One region of the Micromonospora sp. NPDC049366 genome, then DNA from elsewhere that is predicted to be linked to it. Evidence: riboswitches for the same ligand, from Rfam matches in the RefSeq annotation. Region 1 holds a riboswitch; the other holds the start of a gene.

What was found. Region 1 has a riboswitch for cyclic di-AMP ahead of ACIBTV_RS17685 (NlpC/P60 family protein). Riboswitches for the same ligand answer to the same signal wherever they lie in the genome.
Region 2: linked by a shared signal. The riboswitch ahead of ACIBTV_RS07490 (coiled-coil domain-containing protein) and the one ahead of ACIBTV_RS17685 (NlpC/P60 family protein) in region 1 are both predicted to bind cyclic di-AMP.

The regions. Positions count from the first base shown of each region.
Region 1 is NZ_JBITMV010000011.1:179,023-186,263, reverse strand. It holds gene ACIBTV_RS17720 (GrpB family protein) at 1-338, shown strand, start outside; gene ACIBTV_RS17715 (hypothetical protein) at 548-781, shown strand; gene ACIBTV_RS17710 (hypothetical protein) at 925-1,401, shown strand; tRNA gene ACIBTV_RS17705 (tRNA-Gly) at 1,491-1,564, opposite strand; gene ACIBTV_RS17700 (zinc metalloprotease) at 1,847-2,824, shown strand; gene ACIBTV_RS17695 (pyridoxamine 5'-phosphate oxidase family protein) at 2,902-3,480, opposite strand; gene dcd (dCTP deaminase) at 3,560-4,138, shown strand; gene ACIBTV_RS17685 (NlpC/P60 family protein) at 4,199-5,239, opposite strand; cyclic di-AMP (ydaO/yuaA leader) riboswitch at 5,252-5,391, opposite strand; gene ACIBTV_RS17680 (N-acetylmuramoyl-L-alanine amidase) at 5,634-7,241, shown strand, end outside.
Region 2 is NZ_JBITMV010000003.1:319,679-326,919, reverse strand. It holds gene ACIBTV_RS07515 (hypothetical protein) at 1-460, opposite strand, end outside; gene ACIBTV_RS07510 (heavy-metal-associated domain-containing protein) at 481-690, opposite strand; gene ACIBTV_RS07505 (metal-sensitive transcriptional regulator) at 840-1,136, shown strand; gene ACIBTV_RS07500 (heavy metal translocating P-type ATPase) at 1,120-3,267, opposite strand; gene ACIBTV_RS07495 (YibE/F family protein) at 3,590-4,969, shown strand; cyclic di-AMP (ydaO/yuaA leader) riboswitch at 5,136-5,266, shown strand; gene ACIBTV_RS07490 (coiled-coil domain-containing protein) at 5,271-6,290, shown strand; gene ACIBTV_RS07485 (carbonic anhydrase) at 6,369-7,049, opposite strand.

The sequences.
Region 1 (7,241 bases):
TCGCCGACCTCCGGCCACTTGAGCAACTCGGGTACGTCTACCGTCCGCTGGTCTTCCCGGAGGACGATGATCACTTGTTCTTCGCCAAGGACACCGACGGGCAGCGCAGCCACCATCTCCACGTCTTCGGCGTCACGTCGCCGGTACCAGAGGCGAACCGCGTCTTTCGCGCCTACATCGCGGCCAATCCCGACGCTGCCGGCCGCTACGAGGCGGCAAAGAGGCGTGCCGCTGAGCTGCATCCCCATAGCCGGGCCCATTACGGCGCCGCGAAGGAAGAAGTGATGACGCAGTTGTCGGCCGAGGCACGCCTGTGGTTCCGGTCGGCAGACGGCTAGCCCTCACAAACGATCGAGGGGGTCGGGCCCGACGAAGACGCCCTTCCGCCAGGGCTCACGCGCGAATAGGACCAACAGGCTCGACAGCTTCAGTTTGGAAGAGCGTGATCTGCCGCCCATGATGCCCGGAACGCCTGCTCCCGTGCTCGGTCATACTGACTCCTCATGACCGTTCATGACCGTGGGCGGACATGGTTACTGGCCCGTGGATGGCCGGACGCGCCGCCAACGTCGGGCATGATGACGCTGTGACGGATCATGCGCAGGCCGAGTTCTCGCCGCCTGTCGTGTGCGATCAGTGTCCCCATCCGATCAGCGAGCACACGCTGTGGGAGCCGGATGAAACCTGCGGTGGTTGGATGCACTGCATCGCGCCGGGCTGCGACCAGTGCTGGCACGACTGGCCCCGCCTTTCAGCCGACGAGGGCTGCAAGCCCACCTGACCCGCTGCCCTCCCGTATGCCGTCGACCCACCCTCCGGAGAGCGGGCCGGCTCCGGGGCCGCCATAACGCGCGGACCGGCAGACTTCGTACGGACGCTGGCGGCCCCGGTGACGGTCTGCTCGGCAAGGGAATGTCGGAGACGATGGCAGCAAAGTCGTACCGGCTGCTTCGGGCCGTACTGATGACGGCGGTCAACGAGGATGAGTTGCTACGCAGGAATCCGTGCCGGATTCCGGGCGCGGATCAGGAAAAGGCAGCGGAGCGACCGGTGCTCGCGCTCGCCCAGGTGCTCAAGCTTGCGGAGTCGATGAATGAGCGGTACCGCGCCCTGGTCCTGGTGACCACGTTCGCCTGCCTGCGCTGGGGTGAGGTGTCGGCGCTACAACGACAGGACATTGACACGGACGCCGGGGTGGTCCGCGTTCGGCAGACCTTCACGGAGGTGCGTGGCGTCGGGATGGTCCTGGGGCCGCCGAAGTCCCGTGCTGGTCGGCGCGTCGTCTCTGTCCCTGCGGCGATCCTGCCGGCCCTGCGTGAGCACCTCGCGGCGTTCGTTGACGACAACCCGGAGGACAAGGCGAAGGCCAAGGGCAAGAAGGCCGGTAAGAAGCGTGGCTAGTGGCCCGTGGATGGCCCATCGGGCGCTGGCGGTCCCGGGAACATCGAAGGCCCTGGCTGGGACTGTCGTCCTGGCCAGGGCCTTTCGGTTGGAGCGGGTGACGGGAATCGAACCCGCACTGTCAGCTTGGGAAGCTGATGTTCTGCCATTGAACTACACCCGCAAGCGGCACCACTGTACCTGAGTCACGTGCGCGGTGCACCCAGGTACCCCCTCGGCGGCGCGCCGTCGGGGCACGGCCCGCCACCGCCGGCCCGGAGGGGCCCGGGATGACTCCGGCCGCCCGCCGCGCCGGCTCCATCCCCAGCTCACGCCCGACACGGAGGAAGTTTCCGCCGCGCAACATATGGCCATTCTCAAATTCATCGATCGGTTGTAACGTCTGCCACACGTTCTCAGCCTTGGCGTGACACACCCCCGGTCGCGCCGGAGAAAGAGGTGGACCATGGGACTTCGTCCCCACCTGTCGACCCGGCGCGCCGCCGGTGTCGCGTCGACGACCCTCGCGCTGCTGCTCAGCACCGCCGCGGCGGGCGTCGTTCCGGCCGCGGCGGCCGGGTCCGCCGCCCCGGGCGGCACCTGTGTGGAACCTGCCGACGTCCACGCGGACGCCCGCGTCAAGCCGGGCGGCGCCGCCAAGCACGAACCCAACGAGCTCACCGCCGCCCAGGTCCGGGACCGAGAGGCCGATCTGGCCGCCGCACTGCGTGAGCGCAGCATCGCCCGGGCCGGCGCGGCCCCGCTGGCCGCCATCACCATCCCGGTGATCGTCCACGTGATCCAGGAGAACAGCACCCGCGCCGGGGGCAACATCCCCGACTCGATGATCAACTCACAGATCGCCGTGCTCAACCAGGCCTATGCCGGGGGGACCGGTGGCGCCCCCACCGCCTTCGGATTCCAGCTCACGAAGATCAACCGAGTGACCAACCCGGCCTGGTACCCGATCGTGTACGGCTCCTCCGCCGAGCGGCAGATGAAGGCGAGCCTCCGCGAGGGCGGCAAGAACACGCTCAACATCTACCTGGGCGAACTGAGCGACGACCTGCTCGGCTGGGCGACCTTCCCGCAGCGGAAGCTGAGCAACTCCGACGGCGTCGTCGTGCTGGGCGAATCGCTGCCGGGCGGCACCTCGACCAACTACAACCAGGGCGACACGGGCACCCACGAGGTGGGCCACTGGCTGAACCTCTACCACACCTTCCAGGGCGGCTGCGGCGGCCAGGGCGACAGCGTCAGCGACACCCCGGCCGAGGCGTCGCCCGCCTACCATTGCCCGACCGGTCGGGACACCTGCACCGCGACCGGCCTCGACCCGATCACCAACTTCATGGACTACACGTACGACTCGTGCATGTACCAGTTCACCCCCGGACAGGCGAGCCGCATGCTGACCGCGTGGAACGCCTACCGCGCGGCGTAGCGTCCCACCCCGTACCGCCGGTGCCGGCCCCGCCGCGACGGGGCCGGCACCGGCGTCTTGCTCCCCAGGACGCGCGTTCAGGCGGCGGACGGATGGACGTCACGCACCCGGTCGGGGCGGGCCGGGCGGGGCTGCGGCCGGACCGGCGTCGGCGCCGGCTGGTCGGTGGCGTGCGGGTCGGTGGCGTGCGGGTCGAGCCAGACCTGGACGGCGGGGCGGCCGTGGCCCTCGCCGGGCCCGCCGGCGCTGCCCGAGTCGCGTCGCGCGAGCATCGCCACGTCGACGCTGAACTCGAAGAGCCGCCAGTCGACCTGCGGGGCGGCGTTGGCGCTGGCCGCCAGCCGGGCCACGCGGGCCTGATCGGTCACCGGCCAGGCGTGCCCGGCGACGTAGGCCTCGTCGTCGCTCTCCTCCGGCGGGAAGGAGTGCAGCGCGTAGCGGCCGTCGCGCTCCAGGTCACGCCGCTTCGGCGAGTCGATGATGAAGCAGAAGAGCCCCTCGTCGGTGATCACCGGCGACACCGGGTGCACCCGGGGCCCACCGTCGGCACGGACCGTGGCCAGGTAGCCGAAGCCCGGACCGTACTGCTGCAGGAGAACGCGGATCCCGTCGGCGAGTCGGGGCTCGTCAGCGGCGAATTCGGACCAGGAAGCCATGCCGGCATTCTATCGAACAAATGTACGAGAAGGCGACCGCGACGCGCAGGTCAACGCGGCGCCTCGCTATGGTGGTCCGATGCTGCTCTCCGACCGCGACCTGGTCACCGAGATCAAGGCCGGCACGCTCGGACTGGACCCGTTCGAACCCACCCTGGTGCAGCCGTCGAGCATCGACGTACGCCTGGACCGGCTCTTCCGGGTCTTCAACAACCACCTCTACACGCACATCGATCCAGCCATCCAGCAGGACGACCTGACCTCGGTGGTGGAGGTGCCCGACGGGGAGCCATTCGTGCTGCACCCCGGGGAGTTCGTGCTCGCCTCCACGCTCGAGGTGATCTCGCTGGGTGACCAGCTCGCCGGTCGGCTGGAGGGCAAGTCCAGCCTCGGCCGGCTCGGCCTGCTCACCCACTCGACCGCCGGCTTCATCGACCCGGGCTTCTCCGGGCACGTGACGCTGGAGCTGTCGAACGTGGCGAACCTGCCGATCACGCTCTGGCCGGGCATGAAGATCGGCCAGCTCTGCATCTTCCGGCTCTCCTCACCCGCCGAGCACCCGTACGGCTCGGCCGTCTACGGCTCGCGCTACCAGGGGCAGCGCGGTCCGACGCCGAGCCGCTCCTGGCAGAGCTGGCGTACCTGGCCGACCCGCTGACGCACCTGACGACGAAGGGCCCGCTCCGACGAACGGAGCGGGCCTTTCTCGCGGTACGGGTCAGCCGGGTCGGCCGTAGCTGTGGATCGGGCCGTCGTCGACCTTCTTCATCTTGATCGGTACGCCGGCCTGCGAGGCGTGGACCACCCAGCCGCCGCCGACGTACATGCCGACGTGGTGGATGTCGCTGTAGTAGAACACCAGGTCACCGGGGCGCAGGTCGGCCCGGCTGACGTTCTTGGTCACCCGGCTCTGCTGCGCGGCGTTGTGCGGCAGCGAGACCCCGGCCTTCGCCCACGCGGCGAGCATCAGACCCGAGCAGTCGTACGAGTCGGGGCCCTCGGCTCCCCAGACGTAGGGCTTGCCGATCTGGGCGCAGGCGAACTTGACCGCGATTCCCGCCCCGCCGCCCGGGTAGGTGGCCGGGCAGGGCGCCGGCCGCAGCGAGCCGCCGCCACCGTTGCCGTACACCTTGATCCGCAGCTTCTGCAGCCGGTCGATCTCGGCGTTGATCTGCTTCTTCTTCGCGGCGAGCTGGGCTTCGGTGCGGGTGAGCTGCGCGACCATCTCGTCCAGCGGCGCCTTCTGCCGGGCCAACTCGTCGCGCAGGTCGGCGACCTGGCGGACATCCTGCTGCTGGTTGTACGCGAAGCGGTCGAGCAGCTCCAACTGGCCGACCACCTCACCCGGGCTGTGGCTGCCGAGCACGGCGTTGATGGTGGAGACGTTCTCGCCCTTGTAGGCGCGGACGGCGAGAGCGCTCACCTTGTTCATGGCCTCGTCGACCTGGGTCTGGAGGGGCTTGATCCGGCCGGCCAGCGCGTCGGCCTGCTTGCGCTTGGCCGCCAACTCGATGCGGGTGGCGTTGTGCTTCTCGATGATGGGTTCGAGCTTGTTCCAGTCCTCGTCGATCTGGCGCTCGATCTCGGCCACCGACGGGTCGGCGTGGGCCGCGGTCGCGCCACCGGTCAGGACGACGGTGACGCCGATCAGGGCGGCGAGGGCGGTGGTGAAACGGGACCAGCGTGGGCGCGGCGCAGCCGTCGGGTGACCGGCTGTCGCCGGCCAGGCGGACGGACGCCGCGGGGCATGGTGGGCCACCGGGCTCCGGACTCCTTCTTCCCTGCCCGCCTACCGGGTTAGCTGACGGGTTCGGGCGGGAAGGTGGACGCCCTACCGCAGTGACTGCGGATTCACCCCAGACGAACCTGGGTCCCCGGCTCGCTCGGCGAGCGACTCGGCGGTGTCGGACCGTTACCGCCCGGGATGGACGGACCTGCTACCGGGCCGACGAATGACCAGAGTAGAGACGGTTGTTACCGATCCGCAACCCATGGGGCCGTGACACTCCGTGCCGATCGTCGAGGCGACGGGACCCCGACCCGGCAACGTGAAGGTTTTCTACCAAGAATGCCGATAGACGGAAGGCTATTGACGTACCGGTGGTGGCGGAGTGAAGGTGGGCCCACGTCACCCGTCCGACCCGGGGGGTCAGATGCCCGCTTCAGTCCTGACCAGAAGCAGAAACACCCTGCTCGCCGCCGCGCTGGTCGCCGCGACGACCGCGCCGATCGGCGGTGGCCCGGCCGCCGCCGCACCGACCGACGACCGCCAGCGGCAGTACGCCACCGCGGCGACCGAGTACGGCGTACCGGAGGAGATCCTGCTCGGTGTCTCCTACCTGGAGTCCCGCTGGGACACCCACGCCGGCACACCGAGTACGGGCGGCGGCTACGGTCCGTTGCACCTCACCGACGCCGCCTCCGTCGCGTCCCCACCCACCGCCGCCCACGTCGACCCGGACGAGGACCCGCGCGGTGACGACGCACGACCGCTGACCGTCCAGGCGCCCCAGGCCGGCGGCCCGACCCACGACGCCCCGGCGGCCGCCGCGCTGTCGACCCTGCGGGCCGCCGCCACGCTCACCGGCGCCACGCCCGAGCGCCTGCGCACCGACCCGGCGGCCAACATCCGCGGTGGCGCCGCGCTGCTCGCCGCGTACCAGAGGGAATTGGGTGGCCCGGTCGGCGCCGGCACCGACCCGGCGGCCTGGTACGCCGCGGTCGCCCGCTACTCCGGCGCGGACCGGGAGGACACCGCGGCCGCCTTCGCCGACGAGGTGTACGCGCAGATCCGGTCCGGCGCGAGCCGGCGCACCGACGACGGGCACCAGGTCACGCTCGCCCCGCGGGCCGTCGACCCGGACACCGGTGCCCTGCACCGGCTGGGTCTGCGCCCCGGCGACCGGCCCGACGGGCTGGAGTGCCCGGTCGGCCTGGGCTGCGAGTGGATCCCGGCGCCCTACGAGCAGTACGGCCCCGGCGCCGGCGACTACGGCAACCACGACCTGGGCAACCGGCCCGCGCAGCAGAAGATCGAGTACATCGTCATCCACGACACCGAGGGCTACTACGGCCCGAGCGTCGACCTGGTGAAGCGGGCCGACTACCTCGGCTGGCACTACACGCTGCGCTCCGTCGACGGGCACGTCGCGCAGCACGTGAAGACGAAGGACGTCGGCTGGCAGGCCGGCAACTGGTACGTCAACGCCAAGTCCGTCGGCATCGAACACGAAGGCTTCGCCGGGCACGGCACCTGGTACACCGAGGCGATGTACCGCACGTCGGCGAAGCTGGTGCGCTACCTGGCGCTGCGGCTCGGCATCCCGTTGGACCGGCAGCACATCATCGGGCACGACAACGTTCCCGGAACCGTCGCGTCCACCGTCGCCGGCATGCACTGGGACCCGGGCCCGTACTGGGACTGGTCGCACTACTTCGACCTGCTCCGGGCACCGTTCCGCGGCACCGGCACGGCACGGACCGGTCTGGTGACCATCGACCCGGACGTCGCCGCCAACCGGCCCGCCTTCGTCGGCTGCAACCAGCAGCCGCCCGGCGTGCCGACCCCGCCGCCGCCCGCGCAGCCGTGCCCGCTGCGCGGCTCCTCCGCGGTGATCCTGCACAGCGCGCCCAGCCACGACGCCCCACTCGTCAACGACCTCGGCACGCGGCCCGACGGCACGCCGAACACCATGTACATCTCCGACCACGGCGCCCGCGCCTCGGTTGGCCAGACGTACGCGGTGGCCGAGGTGCGCGGC
Region 2 (7,241 bases), on a different contig from region 1:
CGGTGGGGGTGAAGTCGGCGAAGGCCCGCCACACGCCGGGCCCGCCGAACGGGGCGGCCACCCGCCAGGTGCCGTCCGGATCCTGCTCGGGGTGCACGTGTCGGAAGCCGGAGAGGTCCCGGCGCGCCACGATGAGGTGCATGCGCCTGTCGTGTGCCACGTCGTACGCGGTGACAGGGCCGCCGTCGGGGCCGGCGATCCGGAAGGCGAACTCGCCGGATGGGGCGGTCACCGGCACGAGCGTGTAGCCCCGGTCGGAGACGAGCAGGCCACCGGGGAGGCGCCCGGAGGCGCCCGCCTCGGTGCCGTGCCCGGTGTCACCGTGCCCGGCCATGGTGTCGTCGTGGCGGGATTCGGCGGCGGGGGTGACGGGGCCGGCCACCTGACCGACCCCGTAGGCCGCGCCGAACACCGCCGCGAGCCCGAGCGCGAACCCGCTCAGCTTCATCGCGGTGTTCATCCTGGCGGCTCCGATCCCGATCAGGCGTCGACGAGTTCGTAGCCGGCCTCGTCGACGGCCGCCCGCACGGACGCGACGTCCAGCGGGGTCTCGCTGTCGACGGTGACCTGCCCGCTCGACAGCTCGACCCGCACGTCCCGGACGCCCGGGATCGCGCCGACCTCGGCGCTGACCGCGCTCACGCAGTGTCCGCAGGTCATGCCCTGCACCTGGTATGTCGTGGTGACCATCCGACCGCTCCTTCCGCCGCCTCGAACAATACCCCCCAGGGGTAATACGAGGACGGACTCCCGCCCCCGAGGCTTACCTGTACCGGGTGGGGGTATCCGGCACGATAGGACCGTACCATACCCCCGGGGGGTAGGCTATCCTTGTCCGCATGACCGCACCCACGCCCATCCGCGGATACACCGCCAGCAAGGATCAGCTGCTCGCGCGGCTCCGCCGCGTGGAGGGACAGGTCCGCGGCGTCGAGAAGATGGTCGACGAGGACCGCTACTGCATCGACGTGCTCACCCAGATCTCCGCGATCCAGGCCGCCCTGGACAAGGTCGCGCTCGGCCTGCTCGACGGACACGCCCGGCACTGTATGCACGAGGGCGCCGCCGAGGGCCGCGCCGACGAGATGGCCACCGAGATGATGGCCGCCGTCGGCCGCCTCATGAAGCGCGGCTGACCTCAGCGGCCGGCTCCAGGCGCACCCGCCGCAGCAGCTGCGCGTTCAGCGCGACCACGATGGTCGACGCGGACATCAGCACCGCCGCGACCGGAGGGCTCAGGGTCACACCCACCGGGGCGAGCACCCCGGCCGCCAGCGGCAGCGCGACCACGTTGTAACCCGCGGCCCAGCCGAGGTTCTGAAGCATCTTCCGGTACGACGCCCGGGAGAGCCGCACCACCGCGGCGACCCCCCGCGGGTCCGACGAGGCGAGCACCACCCCGGCCGACTCGATCGCCACGTCCGTGCCGGCGCCGATGGCGATGCCCACGTCGGCCCGGGCCAGCGCCGGGGCGTCGTTCACACCGTCGCCGACCATCGCCACCGTCAGCCCGCGCCGACGCAGCGCGGTGACCCGCCCGTCCTTCTCCTCCGGCAGCACCTCGGCGAAGACCTCGTCGCCGGGGCGGAAGCCGAGGTCGGCGGCGACCGCGTCGGCCACGGCCCGGGAGTCGCCGGTGATCATCGCGATCGTACGCACGCCCTGGTCACGCAGCTCGGCGATCGCCTGGCGCGCCTCCGGGCGCACCTCGTCGCTCAACGCGAGCGCGCCCAGCACGGTCGCCGGTAGCCGGACCAGGTACAGCACTCCGGCGCCCCGGGCGCTCCACCGGTCGACCGCCGGGGTCAGCTCGTCGGGAGGACGCGCCGCCAACTCGCGCAGCAGAGCGGGACCACCCACCGCGTACTCCGTACCGTCGACGGTCGCCTGCACGCCGCGGCCCGGCAGCGACCGGAAACCGCTCGCCCGCGCGGCGCCGCCCGGCCCCGCCGCCGCCACGACGGCCCGGGCCAGCGGGTGTTCGCTGTCGGACTCCACACCGGCGGTCAGCCGCAGCAGCTCGTCCCGGTCGACGCCGGACGCCGGGGCCAGCTCGGTGACCACGTGCCCGCCCCGGGTCAACGTCCCGGTCTTGTCGAACAGGACGGCGTCGACGGTCCGCATCCGCTCAAGCGCCAGCCGGTCCTTCACCAGGATCCCGGAGCGCCCGGCGAGCGCCGTGCTCAGCGCGATCACCAGGGGGATGGCCAGCCCGAGTGCGTGCGGGCAGGCGATGACCAGGACCGTCACGGCACGGACCACCGCCTCGTCGACCCGGCCGAGCAGCGTCCAGACCAGCACCGTGGCCACGGCGGTGCCCGTGGCCACGTAGAAGAGCGCGGCCGCGAACCGGTCGGCGAGCAGCTGGGCGCGCCCGCTGGACCGTTGCGCCTCGGCGACCATCCGCTGGATGCCGGCGAGCGTCGTGCCCGAACCCACCGCCTCGACCCGGACCCGGAGCGCGGAGTCGGTGGCCACGGTGCCGGCGACGACCCGGTCCCCGGCCGACCGGGGCACCGGACGGGACTCCCCGGTGATCATCGATTCGTCGAGCTCGGCCGCGCCGTCGGTCACCCGGCCGTCGGCGGGCACCCGGCCGCCCGGGCGGACCAGCACCACGTCCCCGATCCGCAGTTCGGCAACCGGGACCGGCTCCGGCCGACCATCCCCGCCGACCCGCTCGGCCCGGTCGGGCAGGAGCGCGGCGAGCGCCGCCAACGCCCCCCGGGCCTGCCCGATCGCCCGCATCTCCTGCCAGTGACCGAGGAGCATGATGGTGACCAGCGCGGCCAACTCCCACCAGAAGTCCAGGTCGAAGGCGCCGATGCCGGTGGCCAGCGATGCCACGTACGCGACGGTGATCGCCATCGTGACCAGCAGCATCATGCCGGGCGTGCGGTCGCGCAGCTCGCGGAGCGCGCCGGCCAGGAACGGCCAGCCACCCCACCAGAACACCACCGACCCGAGCACCGGACCGACCCAGGACCGGCCGGGGAACGCCAGCTCGTAGCCGAACCAGGCCATCACCATGTGGCTGGTGACCACGACCGGCACGGTGAGCACCAGGCAGAGCCAGAACCGCCGCCGGAACATCTCCGGGTCGTGCCCGGCGTGCCGGTCGTGCCCGCGATGCCCGCCGCCGTGCCCGGGTTCGCCGCCGTCCTCCCCGCCGTGCCCGCGACCGCCACCGCGCCCCTCGTGGCCGGAGCGGCCCGAGTGGTCGGGGTGGCCGAGCGGTGGGTCGGGGTCGTGCGGGTGCATGGACATGACTCCACCATGCCCGCCGGCGGTGCCCGGGGGGTGCCGTCCCGCCGACGCGACCCTCCGACACCGAGCGCAGGACAGGCATCGGCGCGCGAGCCTGGTTAGCATTCCGAACGATGGCTCTCCCGACTCGGCACCGCCCGGCCCGGCCCTACCGCCGGTTGCCGTCCGCCCCCGGCGGCCGGCCGGGCAACCCGGTCACGGTCCGCGATCACTCCGCCATCACAGGTCACCGCCCCGCGCCGGCCCGGACGATCGTCCGGCGCCGCTGAACCGATCGCCCCGCCGGTACGTACCCCGCCCCGGATTCGTTGGGAGACTCGCATTGGGTGCCGACCACAGCCGTCCCGCACCGTCCACCCCGCCGCGGGTGCGACGGATCCTCGTCGCGACGGTGGTCCCGCTCGTCCTCGCCACGGTGGTCGCCGCACTGCTGCTCTGGCCGTGGAACGCGCCGGAGCCGGCGGACGGCTCCGACGTGCCGAGGTACCACGGCACGGTCACCCGGGTCGTCTCGGAGCCGTGTCCGCCCGCCCCGCCCACCCCGGAGGGCACACCGGGGACGGGCTCACCCGGCGTGTGCGGCACGGTCGGGGTGAAGGTGGAGGACGGCCCGGCGGCGGGTCGACAGGTGGAGGCCCCGATCCCGGACGGCCCGGGCGCGCCGACCGTGGCGGTCGGCGACGAGATCATCCTGGTCGAGCTGACCGACCCGGCCGACCCGTCGGCGAGCAGCTGGAACATCGCCGAGCACCAGCGCGGCAAGCCGCTGCTGTGGCTGGCCGTCGTCTTCGCCGCCGCGATCGTCGCCTTCGGGCGGTGGCGGGGCGTGGCCGCGCTCGCCGGCCTGGCCGCGAGCTTCGCCATCCTGCTCGGCTTCGTGCTCCCCGGCATCAGCGCCGGCAGCCCGCCCCTGCTGGTCGCGGTGGTCGGCGCCGCGCTGATCATGTTCGTGGTGCTGTACCTGACGCACGGGGTCACGGCCCAGACCTCGGTGGCGGTGCTCGGCACGCTGGGCAGCTTGGTGCTGACCGGAGTGCTCGGCACCATCGCCACCGCGGCCACCCACCTGACCGGCTTCGGCAGCGAGGACGCCACCACCCTGTCAATGTTCCAGGCCGACGTCGACCTGCACGGCCTCCTGCTCGCCGGCATCATCATCGGCTCACTGGGCGTGCTCGACGACGTCACCGTCACCCAGGCGGCCACGGTCACCGAGTTGGCGCACGCCAACCCGGGGCTGTCCCGGCTCCAGCTGTACCGCGCGGCGACCCGGGTCGGCCGCGCGCACATCGCGTCGACGGTGAACACGATCGTGCTGGCGTACGCCGGCGCCTCGCTGCCGCTGCTGCTCCTGCTGACCGCCGACTCACGCGGGGCGGCCCAGATCCTCACCAGCGAGTTCCTGGCCCAGGAGATCGTACGCAGCGCGGTCGCCACGCTCGGCCTGATCGCCGCCGTCCCGCTGACCACCGCACTGGCGGCCCTGGTGACCACGGCCGGTCGTCACGGCGCGGCGGACCGTGACGCGGGCCCGCCCGCACCGACGCCACCACCTCCGGCCGCCCGGCCGGCACCGGACCGGGCCGAGGCGCTGGAGGCACTGAGCGCCGGCCGGCACGGCCGGACGCTCGACCCGGACCCACCCCTCGCCGCCCGCCCGGGGCGGCCCGAACCGGACAGGAGAACGGACAGCGCATGGTGACACTCCGCAGCGTGACGGCGCGGGTGGGGCGAGCTGACGACCCGGTCACTGATCACACAGCGCAATGCCGAAATGACGCTTTTAGTCGGCATCCGGACGTAGATCCCCCGGAGGACTCTCGGGTAACCTCGCTGCCGGTCACCGATGAAGGCGCGCAGCGGCGCGTGCGGTGCCACCGCCCAATCGCCACCCGGCGAACCGGGAACCCAGGTACCCGGGGTGAATCCGCGCGAGCGGTAGGGGCCACTTCCGCCCCGAACCCGTCAGCTAACCCGGTCGGCGGTCGACGGAAGGGAACACTGTGACGGCACCCCTACGCCGCTGGTTGACGCCTGTGGCGGCCGTGTTGGCCGCGTTGGCCGTGCTCGCCGGGCCCCTCCCGGCATCGGCCGCGCCGAACCCCTCCACCCCCTCGGGGCACGAGGAGGACGCCGAGCCCAAGCTCCTCACCGACGTGATCGAGCAGACCAACCGGAACTACACGGCGGCCAAGGCGAAGCTGGAGAAGTCCAAGACGCGCCAGGCGGAGCTGGCCCTCGAGGTGAAGCGCGCCCAGGACGAGCTGGACGCGCTGGCCCCGCAGGTCAGCGAGATCGCCGCTCAGTCCTACCGGACCGGGCGCATCGGCGCGATGGCCATGCTCCTGGAGAGCAACAGCCCCGACTCCTTCGTGCAGCGGGCCACCGGGCTGGACGAGCTCAACCTGGTCAACTCCCAGAAGTTGGCCGAGGTCAACGCGGTGAAGAGGCGCGCTGAGCTGGCCAAGCTCGCCATCGACGCGGAGGTCGGCGAGCAGCAGAAGCAGACCGCCATCATGGCCAAGCAGAAGCGCGACGCGGACAAGGCGCTGGCCCTGGTCGGCGGGAAGGGCTTCACCGGTGGCCTGGTCTCGGCCACCTCACCCGTCGCCCGGGTCGCCCCCGGCCGGGACGCGGACGGTGACTGGAAGCCCGAGTCCTGCAGCGAGAACGACCCGACGACCTCGGGGTGCATCACCCCGCGCACGCTCCACGCGTACAAGGAGGTCAAGCGAGCCGGCTTCAACCGGTTCGTCGGCTGCTACCGCTCCGGTGGGCCGTGGGAGCACCCGAAGGGCCGGGCCTGTGACTGGTCGTTGCAGAAGAGCGGCTTCGCGCCGTGGCACAACGACGACACCCGCATGTACGGCAACAACCTCGCCGCGTTCCTGATTCGCAACGCCGACCGACTCGGCATCTACTACGTGATCTGGAACAGGCAGATCTGGTTCCCGGCGACCGGCTGGAAGTCGTACAGCGGACCGTCGAACCACACCGACCACGTACACATGTCGCTGCTGTAGCGACGACAGGTGGCATGCGAAGGGGCCGCTCCGCGCGTCGCGGGGCGGCCCCTTCGTCGTACGTCCAGGAGGGCCGGGTCAGGCGGCGGCGCGTGCCGTGCCGGCCGGCACGGAGGCGACCTCGCGTACCTCGCCGGCCGCCAGCCGGTAGGACATGCCGACCACCGCGCACCGCCCGGCGGCCACCTCGGCGGCGAGCACCGGCGAGTTGCCGAGCAGGGCCTCGACGGTCTGCGCGATGTGGATGTCGACGATGCCGTTGATGTCGTCCACCCCGGCGGCCGCGGCCCGGCGCAGGCTGGGCACGACGGCGTCGACCACGGCTGCCAGGTGCCCCGGCGGCGTCGAGTCGGTGGCGACCGAGTCCCGGGCGGCCTGCACCGCTCCGCAGGAGTCGTGCCCGAGCACCACCACCAGCGGCGCGCCCAGCACGGTGACCGCGTATTCGACGCTGCCCAGCACCTCGGGCCCCGTCGTGTGGCCGGCGGTGCGGACCACGAAGAGGTCCCCGAGCCCCCGGTCGAAGATGATCTCGGCGGCGAGCCGGGAGTCGGCGCACCCGACGATCACCGCGAACGGGTGCTGCTCGGAAGCGACGGCGGCCCGGCGGCCGGCGTCCTGATTCGGATGGTGCGGGACACCGGTGACGAACCGCTGGTTGCCCGCCCGCAGCTCGGCCAACGCCTGCTCCGGATCGAGCACCGACGCCTCCGGCGTGCCGGGCGTGCGCTGTGCCCCGGGTGCTCCGGCTGCGCTCATTCCGATACCTCGACTCCCACGCGACGGGCCTGGTCACCCTCGGCCGCGGGCGGACGCGGGCTGTGCTCAACGGTCACACCGGGCGCAAGATACGTCAAGGGATACGTGATTTGCATATCAGGTGTTCGTCGCGCGGCGGCGGTCGACCGGTCCTCGCAGCACCCCGGCGACCTCGCGAACGGCGGAAACCGG